Regions from separate parts of the Kineococcus sp. R86509 genome, predicted to be linked through region 1. Evidence: riboswitches for the same ligand, from Rfam matches in the RefSeq annotation. Region 1 holds a riboswitch; the other holds the start of a gene.
What was found. Region 1 has a riboswitch for cyclic di-AMP ahead of SJY07_RS05255 (C40 family peptidase). Riboswitches for the same ligand answer to the same signal wherever they lie in the genome.
Positions count from the first base shown of each region.

Region 2: linked by a shared signal. The riboswitch ahead of SJY07_RS15975 (transglycosylase family protein) and the one ahead of SJY07_RS05255 (C40 family peptidase) in region 1 are both predicted to bind cyclic di-AMP.

Region 1 is NZ_JAXHCE010000001.1:1,118,023-1,124,088, reverse strand. Features, by position in the region: gene SJY07_RS05265 (cryptochrome/photolyase family protein) at 1-1,029, opposite strand, end outside; gene SJY07_RS05260 (metal-dependent transcriptional regulator) at 1,181-1,864, shown strand; cyclic di-AMP (ydaO/yuaA leader) riboswitch at 2,169-2,350, shown strand; gene SJY07_RS05255 (C40 family peptidase) at 2,353-3,210, shown strand; gene SJY07_RS05250 (HNH endonuclease) at 3,619-4,113, shown strand; gene SJY07_RS05245 (hypothetical protein) at 4,204-4,539, shown strand; gene SJY07_RS05240 (RNA-binding S4 domain-containing protein) at 4,547-4,762, shown strand; gene SJY07_RS05235 (D-2-hydroxyacid dehydrogenase family protein) at 4,766-5,722, opposite strand; gene SJY07_RS05230 (aldo/keto reductase) at 5,719-6,066, opposite strand, start outside.
Region 2 is NZ_JAXHCE010000001.1:3,267,669-3,273,734, forward strand. Features, by position in the region: gene SJY07_RS15955 (sulfate/molybdate ABC transporter ATP-binding protein) at 1-225, shown strand, start outside; gene SJY07_RS15960 (ATP-binding cassette domain-containing protein) at 320-1,207, shown strand; gene SJY07_RS15965 (ABC transporter permease) at 1,204-2,376, shown strand; gene SJY07_RS15970 (TrmH family RNA methyltransferase) at 2,396-3,028, shown strand; gene SJY07_RS15975 (transglycosylase family protein) at 3,092-3,745, opposite strand; cyclic di-AMP (ydaO/yuaA leader) riboswitch at 3,744-3,914, opposite strand; gene SJY07_RS15980 (lysophospholipid acyltransferase family protein) at 4,095-4,853, opposite strand; gene SJY07_RS15985 (SDR family oxidoreductase) at 4,958-6,066, opposite strand, start outside.

The sequences.
Region 1 (6,066 bases):
GAAGCTCGCGACGATCATCCGGACCCGGTTGTGGACCCACCCGACGGAGCGCAGCTGGCGCATCCCGGCGTCGACGATGGGGAACCCCGTGCGCCCCTCGGCCCAGGCCGTGAACGACTCGCCCACGGGTTCGTAGTTCATGGCCGCCAGTTGTGGGCGGTAGTACTCCCGGGCGGACTCCGGGCGGTTCCAGAGCACGTCGGCGTAGAACTCCCGCCAGCACAGTTCGGTCCGGTAGGTCTCCGCCCCCACCGACCGCTTCGCACGCAACGCGGCCAGCAGGGTCCGGGGATGCAGCTCGCCCCACTTCAGGGCGTGCGAGAGCTGGGAGGTGCCGTCGTGGTCGGGGCGGTTCCGCTCGCCGTCGTAGTCGGCCAGGGCGCCGTCGAGGAAGTCGTGCCAGCGCGCGAAGGCGGCGTCCTCGCCGGCCTCGGGGAGTTCGAGGTCGCCCAGGTCCGGTTCGCCCGGCCAGTGCGAGCCGTCGACCCCCGCACCGTCGTGCACCCAGTCGACGTCACCGGGATCGGCGGCGGGCGCGGGCCAGCCGTGCTCGTTCCAGGCGCGTGAGAACGGGGTGAAGACCTGGAACGGCTTGCCGGAGCCGTTGAGGATGGTCCCGGGCCCGATGGCGTAGGGCGTCCCGGTGCGGACCAGTTCACGGTCGTGACCCGCCAGCGCCGTCGCGACCGCGTCGTCGCGCCGACGGCCGTAGGGGCCGGCGTCGGCGCTGACGTGCACCCGGCGGGCCCCGACCCGCGCGGCGACGTCGTCCACGACCTGCGCCGGGTCGCCCGCTTCGACCACGAGGTTGCCGCCCAGGGACGCGTCGAGCGCCCGCAGCGAGCGGAGCAGGTAGGCGCGGCGGACGTCCCCGGAGGGCTTCCAGAGCGCGGGGTCGATGACGAAGAGCGGGAGCACCGACCCTTCCGCCGCCGCGGCGAGCAACGCCGGGTGGTCGCTGAGTCGGAGGTCCCGACGGAACCAGAGCACGCTGGTCCTCGGGTCACGGTCCTGTTCGCGGGCGGCCACGCCGGGACGCTATCCGCGCGTCCGCCGCCCCGCCCGGTGGAGGCCCGGTGGAGGTGGGGCCCCGACCCGTCGGACGCTCTGCGCGGACACGCCCCGAACGCCCCGGGGTCAAGGGTGCGACCACCGGTCGCGATGAACGATGATGGGCACCGTGAGCGATCTCATCGACACCACCGAGATGTACCTCAAGACGGTCTTCGAACTGGAAGAGGAAGGCATCGTGCCGATGCGCGCTCGCATCGCCGAGCGGTTGCACCACTCCGGCCCGACGGTCTCCCAGACCGTGGCGCGGATGGAGCGCGACGGGTTGCTGCACGTGGGCACCGACCGGCGGCTGGAGCTGACCGACGCCGGCAAGCAGAAGGCGATGCGGGTCATGCGCAAGCACCGCCTCACCGAGCGCCTGCTGACCGACGTCATCGGACTGGAGTGGAGCCTCGTCCACGAGGAGGCCTGCCGCTGGGAGCACGTCGTCTCCGAGGAGGTCGAGAAGCGCCTCGTGGCGATCCTGGACCACCCGCACTCCTCGCCCTACGGCAATCCGATCCCCGGTCTGGACGAGCTGGGGGAGGAGTGCTCGACCGAGGACTTCCGCTCCGGTGTGCAGTCGCTGAGCAGCCCCGAGCTCGAGGGGCGCTCCGTCGTCGTGCGGCGCCTCGGCGAACCGCTGCAGACCGACGTCCCGCTGCTGGCCCGCTTCCACGCCGCCGGCCTGGTCCCCGGGGTCGAGGTCGTCGCGAAGTCGTCGGCCTCCGGCGTCGAGGTCGCGGTGGGCGAGGGTGTGGTGGACCTCACGTCGGCCGAGGCGTCGCACATCTTCGTCGCCCTCAGCTGACCCCGCCCGACCCGGGAACCCCTCGACGACGCGGGGTTCCGGGCCCGGGAACAGCCCGGACAGCCGCCTGCCGGCCCTCCCACGGGTGATCTGCGACGGAGGGTGAAGGCCGAGGTCACCCGTTCGGCCCTCGGCGTCGTCCACTTCCCGTTCTAAGTCGTCACTCTCTGTAGATCAAGCCCGACTCGTCGTCACGTCCCCGGCACCAGTTCGTCACCGGGTCGTGACATTCGACCCAGGATCGGGTTATGGTCCATCCGCATCCTCGACAGCGCACGCGGATGCCCTCACGTGGACGCCGAGCCCTGCCACCACGCCGAGGTCCCCCGAGACATTTCATGGCAGGGGTGGGGGAACCACGTTTCCCGGGCGGAGCACGACCACCTGGTCGCGCCGAGTCCTTGGGGTGAAGCCGGTGCGAACCGGCCGGGGGATACTCCCTCCCGAACCCGACAGCTCACCTCGCAGGCGTCGGAGAGGCCACCACCTTGACGACTCGCGTCCAGGCGCGCCATCGCGCCGCCGTTCGTGCCCGTACCCCCCTGACCGACCTGTCCGACAGCGTCGCCCGCACCGCCGGCGGCGCCGTCCGCACCGGTGCGGTCGCCGCCGCCGCCGGTGGTCTGCTCGTCTCCGTCGCTCTCCCCGCGAGCGCCTTGACCAGTGCAGCCCCGGCCGCCGTCGGCTCGAGCGTCGCCTCGGTGGCGACCGCCGTTCCCGCCGCCTTCGGCACCACTGCCGCCGGCGTCGTGTCGGCACCCGCCACGGTGAGCACCCTGTCGAGCACCGCGACGTTCTCCGCTGCCCCGGCCGCTGCGCCCGTCGTCGTCGCCGCCCCGGTCCTCACCCGGGCCACCCGTACCGCGGACGCCGTCCCGGTCGTGGCCTCCAGCGTCGCGGAGAACGCGATCGTCGCCGAGCCCGCGCCGGTCGTGGCGGCTCCGGTGGCCGCACCGGCTCCCGCGCCCGCCCCGGTCCAGGCCTCGATGGGTGCGCGCATCCTCGACGTGGCCGACGACTACGCCGGTGTCCCCTACGTCTACGGCGGCACCACCCCCGCCGGCTTCGACTGCTCGGGCTACACCAGCTACGTCTACCGCCAGGTCGGCGTCGAGATCCCCCGGACCGCCGCCGCCCAGAAGTCGGCCGCGGCCACGATCTCCCGCGGCGACGCCGTCCCCGGCGACCTCGTCTTCTTCAGCAACGGCTCCGGCCGTGCCTTCCACGTGGGCATCTACGCGGGCGGCGGGATGATGTGGGACGCGCCGCGGACCGGCAAGCCCGTCCAGCTCCGCGCGATCTGGAGCGACGCCGTCACCTTCGGTCGCCTCGCCGCCACCGTCTGATCGAGGCACGTCACCGATCGGCGAGTGATCGTCGCTCGGGTCCGCAGGAACGGCGCTCGTCGCGCCCACCGGAGGAGGCTCCCGCCTCCGACGGTGGTGCGGCGGGCGCCGTTCTCGCGTTCGCGGGCGGACCCGGGTCACCTCCCCGGTTCCGGCACGCCCGGTGGGATTCACGGGAAAGTTGCTGACTCCACCACCCCTCGCGACGTAGGGTGCCGTCAACGACGACGGCACCCACGGAGGTCCGATGACCAGGCGTCACGGCGGCACAGCCACCGTGGTGCCCCACGCCCTCCAGCAGCACGCGGAGCACCACCACCACGTGCACCACCACCATGTGCACGTCGTCGCTCTCAGAGGCGCCCTCCCCACCGGGGACGGCGCCTCTCGTCGTCTCAGGAGGTGGATGTGCGCACGCTCGTGCTGAACGCCGGCTTCGAACCGCTCGCGGTGGTGTCCTTCCGCAGGGCACTCGTCCTCGTGCTCGCCGGGAAGGCGTCGGTGGTCCTCGCCGACGCCGACCCCGTCGTCGGCGCGACGATGAGCCTCGAACGGCCCTCCGTCATCCTGCTCACGCGCTACGTCCGCGTCCCGCGCGGCCAGGTCGTCCCGGTCAGCCGGCGTGGCGTCCTGCGCCGCGACCACCAGCGCTGCGCCTACTGCCGCGGCCACGCGAGCACCGTCGACCACGTCCTGCCGCGCAGCCGTCGCGGCCCGGACAGCTGGGAGAACCTCGTCGCCTGCTGCGTGCGCTGCAACAACGCCAAGGGCGACCGCACCCCCGAGGAGATGGGCTGGAGCATGCCGTTCCGACCCGCCGCCCCCCGGGGCGCGTCCTGGGCCGTGCGGGGGGCCGAGACCCCCGACCCCCGCTGGGACGAGTTCCTCGCCACCGCCGCCTGACCCCGGCCCCGCCGGCGGGACGACGGACGGCGTCCGGGGTTCCGCCGTACGGATGACGAGGACGGCGCGGGTGGGTGCGACGCTGGGGGCATGGACGAGAACAAGAGGCAGGGCGAGTCGATCGACGCGGTGCTGCGGGGTCTGCTGAAGCAGGGCCGGCTGGACCCGGGAGCCGAACGCCTCGCAGAACAGGGCATCGACCGGCTGAAGGCGTTCCTCGGCTCGACCCCGGGGGCGCGGACCACGACCGGGACCGAGGTCCCCGAGGACGCCGAGGTGGTCGTCCCCGGCGGGCGGGAGATGCTCATGCACACGATCCCGCTGCCCGACGGCACCCGGGTCGAGGTCCTGGTGCCGGAGCGCCTCACCCGTGCCGAGGCCGACCGGGTCGCCGGTGTCCTCACCGCGCTGGCCGTCGATGAGTGAGGTGGCGGTGGAGACGATCGACGTCGAGGTGACGGGGATCGTGCGCCTCGGGCAGTTCCTCAAGCTCGCCGGCGCCGTCGACTCCGGTGGGGAGGCCCGTGAGGTCCTCCAGGCCGGGGAGGTGACGGTGAACGAGGAGCCCGAGGACCGCCGGGGTCGTCAGCTCTCCGACGGTGACGTCGTCGCCCTCGGCGACGGGTCCTGGCGCGTCCTCGTCAACTGAGGGTCAGCAGAGCACCCGCACCGGGCGGCCTGCCCGCCAGGCCGTGACGTCCTCGACGGCGTCGAGGTACATCCGGCGGTAGGAGTCCTGCGTCACGTACCCCGTGTGCGGGGTCAGGACGGTGTTCGGGGCCTCGCGCAGCGGGTGGCCCAGGGGTAGGGGTTCGACGTCGTACACGTCGAGCCCCGCCCCGGCGATCGTCCCCGCGTGCAGGGCCGCCACGAGCGCGTCGGTGTCCACGACCGGGCCCCGCGAGGTGTTCACCAGGAACGCCGTGGACTTCATCGCGGACAGCTCCGCCGCACCCAGCAGACCGCGGGTGCGCTCGGAGAGCCGGGTGTGGACCGAGACGACGTCGCTGCGGCGCAGCAGGTCCGCCTTCGAGACGGGTTCCACGCCGAGCTCCCGGGCCTGCGACGGGTCGAGGTTCTCCGACCACGCGAGGACCTCCATGTCGAAGGCCTGCGCGATCCGCGCGACCCGGCGGCCGAGGTTCCCCAGCCCGATCGTGCCGAAGGTCAGCCCGGCCAGGTCCAGTCCCACGCCCAGCTGCCAGTGCCCCGCCCGGAGGCCCGCGTCCTCGGCCGGGACCCGCCGGGTCAGGGCCAGCACGAGGGCCCACGTGAGTTCGGCCGTCGGCGTCGCGGTCGTCGGTGTGCCGGCCGTCCCCGTCCCGCAGACCAGGACCCCGTGGCCCGCGGCCGCGGGCAGGTCGATCGCGGCGTTGGCCATCCCCGTCGTCACCAGCAGGCGGAGGTCGGGCAGACCGGCGAACTCGCCCGCCCCGAACGGTGTCCGCTCGCGCATGGCGACGACGACCTCCGCGCCGGCCAGGCGTGCGCGCAGGGCGTCTCCGGCGAGGTGCTCGTGGACGAAGTCCACCTCGCCCAGACCCGAGAAGTCGGCGAACCCCGCGGCTACTCGCTGGTAGTCGTCGAGGACCACCACGCGCCGGCTCACCCGCGCCCCAGCCCGTCGATCGCGGTGACCTCGTCGTCGGTGAGGACGAAGCCGTCGACGTCGAGGTTGGTGGCCTGCCGGCCGGGATCACCCGACTTGGGGATCACGACCACCCCGTGCTGCACGTGCCAGCGCACGACGACCTGCTCGGCGCTCACGCCGTGCGCCTGCGCGACGCCGGTGAGGACCGGGTCCTGCAGGCTCGTCGCCTTGAACGGGGAGTACCCCTCCAGGACGATCCCGCGGTCGAGGTGACCCTGCAGCAGGTCCGCGTCGAAGAGCCGCGGACCCCACTTCACCTGGTTCACGGCGGGGGTCACCCCGGTGGCCGCCGTGAGCTCGTC
Region 2 (6,066 bases), 2.1 Mb from region 1:
AGCGACCCCGGCGGGAGTCCGCGCAACCGGTGGTCCGCGACGGTGCTCGACGTCGTTCCCCGCGGGGAGGTCGTCCGCGTGCGGGCCCGACCGGACGCGCCGGCCGGTCACGACGTCCTGGCCGACATCACCGTCGCGGCGGCGGCGGAACTCGACCTGGCCCCCGGCGGCCCCGTGCACCTGGTCGTCAAGGCGACGGCGGTCCGGATCCTCGCCAGCGCCTGACGACGACGGCTCGCCCGTCCCGCCGACCCGGGGGAGCTCGCACTGCGACGATCGTCGGACGCGGGGTCTCTCAGGGTTCCCCTAGGTTCGGGGGATGCTCGTCCTCGACAAGATCACCAGGACCTTCGGGGACCGTCTCGCTCTCGACGGCGTCAGCATCAGCGTTCCGGACGGACGCATGGTGGGCTTCGTCGGGGCGAACGGTGCCGGGAAGACCACCACGATGCGGATCGCCCTCGGCGTGCTGGCCGCGGACTCCGGGACGGTGACGTTCCGCGGGAAGGTCCCCGACCTCGCCGTCCGCCGCCGGTTCGGCTACATGCCGGAGGAACGCGGTCTCTACCCCAAGGGCAGGTTGCTGGAACAGTTGGTGTTCCTGGCCCGGCTGCACGGGGTGGACCGCGGGGTCGCCGCGAAGCGGGGCCAGGACCTGCTGGAACGGCTCGGGCTGGGTGACCGGTCCGGCGACAAGCTGGAGTCGCTCTCGCTGGGGAACCAGCAGCGGGTCCAGGTGGCGGCCTCCCTGGTGCACGACCCGGAACTGCTGGTCCTCGACGAACCGTTCTCCGGTCTCGACCCGATCGCCGTCGACGCGATGGCGGACCTGCTGCGGGAGAAGGTCGCGGCGGGGGTGGGTGTCCTCTTCTCCAGCCACCAGCTCGACCTCGTCGACCGGCTCTGCGACGAACTCGTCATCCTGCACGCCGGTCGGGTCGTCGCCGCGGGAGAACCGGAGAAGCTGCGCCGGGAACGGGCCGGATCCCGCTTCCGGCTCGTCGCCGACGCCGACCTCGGCTGGCTGGACGACGTCCCCGGCGTCCGGGTGCTGGAACGGCGTGCCGACGGGACCGTCCTCGAACTCCACGGTGATCCCGACCTCGACCAGCGGGTTCTCGCCGAGGCCCTCCGCCGCGGCCCGGTCCGCTCCTTCGCCCCGCTGCTGCCCTCGTTGTCCGACCTGTTCCAGGAGGTGTCCCGGTGAACGCCCAGTGGTGGATCATCGCCCAGCGCGAGATGACGGAGAAGTTGCGGGACAAGGGTTTCATCTTCTCGACCGTCCTGCTCTTCGTCCTCGTCGCCGCGGCCTCCGTCCTGCCCGGGGTGATCTCCGGAGGTGGCGACGACTACGACGTCGCGGTCACCGCGCAGGCGCAGCCGTTGGTGGTCGCCCGACCCGGCGAGGACCCGGACACCCGGATCGAGCTGAAGGAGGTCGCCGACGACGCGGCCGCCGAGGCCGCCGTCCGGGCCGGGGACGTCGACGCCGCCGTGGTGGTCGGGGACACCAGCGCCGTCATCCTGGGTGACCGCAACGTCTCGGACACCCTGGCCGGCGTCCTCCGCACCCGGATCGGTTCCGCTCAGACCGTGCTGGGTTTCCAGGCGCTGGGGGTGGACCAGACCGAGGTCCAGCGCGTCCTGTCGTTGCCGCCGCCGTCGACGCGACTGCTCGACCCCGACGCGGTGGACCCGTTGCTCGTCTACCTTCTCGGCCTCGCGTTCGCAGTGCTGTTCTTCCAGATCGTCGTCCTCTTCGGCTACTCGATCGCGCAGAGCGTGGTGCAGGAGAAGCAGACCCGCGTCATCGAACTGCTCGTGACGACCGTCCCGGTGCGGCAGTTGCTCATCGGCAAGATCCTCGGCAACGGGATCCTGGCCTTCGGTCAGATCCTGCTGCTCGTCGTCGCCGGGGTGGCGGCCCTGCGCATCGCCCAGCCGGAACTGCTGGACAGCATCCCGGGCATCCCCAGCGCCGCCGCGTGGTTCCTCGTCTTCTTCGTCCTCGGCTTCGCGATGCTCTCCTGCCTGTGGGCCGCGGCGGGCGCGATGGCGAGCCGGCTCGAGGACCTGCAGTCGACGGCGACCCCGGTGCAGATGTTCGTCATGCTGCCGTTCTTCGCCAGCTTCCTCGCCAACGAACCCGGCCCGCTGCAGACCGCGTTGAGCTACATCCCGTTGTCCTCGCCGATGGTCATGCCCAAGCGCGTGGTCCAGGGGGACGTCGCCCTGTGGGAACCGTTGCTCTCGCTGCTGATCATCGCGGCCACCGCCGTGCTCTTCGTCACCGTCGCGCGCCGTCTCTACGAGAACAGCCTGCTGCAGACCGGCCGCTCGCTGGGTTTCCGGTCCGCGTGGAAGAAGGCCGTCTGAGCCTTGCGATGATGGTCCGGTGAGTGACGAGGTCCAGGAGCAGCGGGTCGTCGGCGTGGGGCCCTGGGAGGGGACCTGGCCCGACGACCCGCGCTTCGACCCCGAGCTGCTGCTCGAGGGTGACCGGCGCAACGTGGGTGACGAGTACCGGTACTGGTCCAACGCCGCGATCGTCGCCGACCTCGACACCCGCCGGAACCCGCTGCACGTGGCGGTCGAGAACTGGCAGCACGACGCGAACATCGGTTCCGTCGTGCGGACCGCGAACGCCGTGAACGCGGCCGGTGCGCACGTCGTGGGCCACCGGCGGTGGAACCGGCGCGGCGCGATGGTCACCGACCGGTACCTGTCGGTGCACCACCACGCCGACGTGGAGGCCCTCGTCGCTTGGGCCGCCGAACGGGGGCTCCCGATCGTCGGCATCGACAACGTCGAGGGATCGGTACCGCTGGAGACCTACGACCTCCCGCGCGAGTGCGTGATGCTCTTCGGGCAGGAAGGTCCGGGACTGAGCGACGAGGCGGTCGCGCACTGCGTCGACGTGCTGGCCATCGCGCAGTTCGGCTCGACCCGCTCGATCAACGTGGGGGCGGCGGCGGCCGTCGCGATGCACGCCTGGGTGCGCCGGCACGTCTTCGACCAGCGTCCCTGACGCTGGTCGGACCACCGTCCGCGATCGTGCCGGGGATCCCTGCACGATCGCGGACGGGAGGGGTCAGGGGAGGACGAGGACCTGGCCGACGGCGATGTGCGCCGGGTTGTCACCGATGAGGCCGCGGTTGGCGTTCCACACCGCGACGTACCCGCCGGCGACACCGTTGTTCACGGCGATCCGGTAGAGGGTGTCGCCGGGGGCGACGGTGTAGGTGCGGGCGGCGGGCGCCGGAGCGGCCTCGACAACGGCGACCGGCGCGGGGGCCGGAGCAGGCGCGGGGGCCGGAGCGGGAGCGGGGGCGGGCGCCGGGTGGAGCAGCGCGGCCTCCTGGCCGACGGGGTCGGCCGAGCCGTGCAGGCCGAGACGGCGCGAGCAGGACGGCCAGGCGTTCCAGCCCTGGGCCGCGAGCACGCGCTCGGCGACGACGATCTGCTGCTCACGGGAGGCCTGGTCGGCGCGGCCCGCGTACTGCCCACCGCCGAAGCTGGTCCAGGTGCGCGGGTTGAACTGCAGCCCGCCGTAGTAGCCGTTGCCGGTGTTGATGTGCCAGTTGCCGCTGGACTCGCAGTGGGCGAGCGCGTCCCACTCCTGCACGGGAGCGGCCGAGGCGCTGGAGACGGGGCCCAGCAGAGCGGCACCGGCAGCGCCGGCGGCGAAGGTGGCCAGCAGGCCACGGCGGACGAGACGGGACGGGGCGCGACGGATCGCAGACATGGTTGGCCTCCAACGCCTGCGAGGTCAGCTGTCGGGTTCGGGTCGAAGGTGTGACCCGGCCGCGCGGACGCGGCTTCACCCCGAGGACTCCGCAGCGGACTGCGGTGGTCCGAGGAACCTTGGGTCCCCCGCTCCTGCCCACGGGTTCTGCATCCGGCGCGGTGGGCAGGACTCGGCGTCTCCGCGACGTGTCCCCGAACGGGCTCAGGGACGGGCCGACCGTAACAAGCGCGAGGCCCGGCGTACACCGTGCCGTGTCCGCACCGTCACGTGAACGTGCACGAAACCCCTGATCAGGCTGGTGAGTGACGTCCGCGTGTGGCGCAGATCACGCCCTGGAGCGCTCGGATCAGCTGTTCGCGAGCAGTTTCGCGACGGCTTCCTCGATCCGGGGGGTGAAGTCCCCGGCCCGTTCACCCTCGCGTCCGTGCAGCGGCTCACCGAAGGTCACGTGGATCGGCGGACGCCCCTTCACCGGCCAGTTCCGCTTCGGCGGCATCGCGTCGTAGGTCCCGCGCAGGGCGATCGGGACGACCGGCACCCCGGCCTCCAGGGCCAGGTACGCCGCGCCCTTCTTGAACGGGCGCATCTCACCGGTGTAGCTGCGCCCACCCTCGGGGAACATCACCAGGCTCCAGCCGTCGGCGAGCAGCTGCGAGGACGCGCTCGCCCCCGCCGTCCCGCGGCGTTCCAGCGGGAAGGTGCCGATGACCAGGCCCGACGGGGCTGCGCGCCACCACACGTCGAAGAAGTAGTCCGCGGCCGCGGCGATCGCGATCCGGCGGCGACGGCGCGGTCCGAGGGCCTCCAGCAGCACCGGGGCGTCCAGGTGCGAGGAGTGGTTGGCGACCAGCACGGCCGCGCCACCGAGGCGGTCCAGCACCTCGGCGTTGTGCACGTGGACCGTCACCTGCGAGCGGAGGACGGGGGTCATCAGGACCCGCTGCAGCCCGGAGCGCACCGCCGTGGCCGGAGCCGAGCGCACCCAGTCGTTGCGGTGGACCGCCCGACCGGCCTTGTCCTCGGGAGCAGACCCGGAGTGCTTGCGCAGCAACGGCAGCGCACGCACGATCCGCGTCGGTCGGGGGATCCCCATCAGCCTCGCCATCCTTCGGTCCTCGACACCGGCGGTCCGCATCGACTGCTCGACGGTGTGGAGTGCACGGTTCGCATCCTGCCACGTCGACCCCCCGGGGAGCCGTCCGGCACGGCTCAGTCGGTGCCCGCGAGCACCTGCTGCGGCACCCGCAGCCGCCGCGCGGGCGAACTCGCCGCCCAGTCCGCCACCGGCCAGCGCGAGGCGCGGGCCACCCGGAACAGCGGGACGTCGGGCGAGACGGCCGTCGGGTTGCCCACCGACTTCAGCAGCGGCACGTCGACGTGGGAGTCGGCGTAGGCGTAGCTGGCGGACAGGTCCGCCCCCTCGACCTCGGCGTAGCGGCGCAGCCAGGCGGCCCGCGCCTCCCCGACCAGGGGTGGGGACTTCAGGAAGCCGCTGGCCCGGCGGCGCCCGCCGAGGTCGAGCTCCTCGTCCAGGTCGGTGCAGACGACCTCGTCGAAGAGGGCCGACAACGGCCGCGTCACCTGGCGCACGTCGCCGGTCATGAGGATGGTCCGGTGCCCGGCGTCGCGGTGACCCTGGATGCGCCGCAACGCGTCCGAGGAGACCTGCTCCAGGAAGCGCGGCGCGTGCACCTCGTCGACGTAGGCCTCCAGCAGGTCCAGGTCGACGCCCGCGTACCCGCGGAAGAGGGAACGCAGGAAGCTGCCGCGGTCGCGCCGTTCGGCGGCGATCCACCCCGGCAGGTGGCGCATGATCCGGCCGAACTCCGCGACCCGCGCCGGGGCGTCCAGCGCCGAGAGGCGCAGCGTCAGGTACGAGTCGACGACGGTCCCCGGGATCAGCGTCCCGGCGAGGTCGAAGACCGCGAGGACGGGCGCCGAACCCTCCGCGACGGGCTTCAGCGCCCGCGGGCCGGTGGACTCGGTCAGCGTGCGCCGACGGCGGATCTCCTCGTACTTGCGCATCTGCGTCGTGACGCTGGGGCAGTGGCTGTCGAGCCAGTAGTGGCGCCAGTCCACCGTCGAGGTGTCGAAGCCGAAGAGCTCCGCGTCCGCGGGGTCCAGCGACTCGTGCAGCGCCAGCGTCTTGTCGTCGACGAACCGGAGCTCGGCCTCGGTGTAGGCCTTGTACAGGTCCATGTAGCGACGACCGCTGTCGAGCTGCCGGCTGAGGGTGTCGAGCTTGCGGGAGGCCTCGCGGACCCGTTCCGAGCGCGGCGCGAACGCCAGCAGCCGGTTCCCCGCGCCGGTGAGCAGCT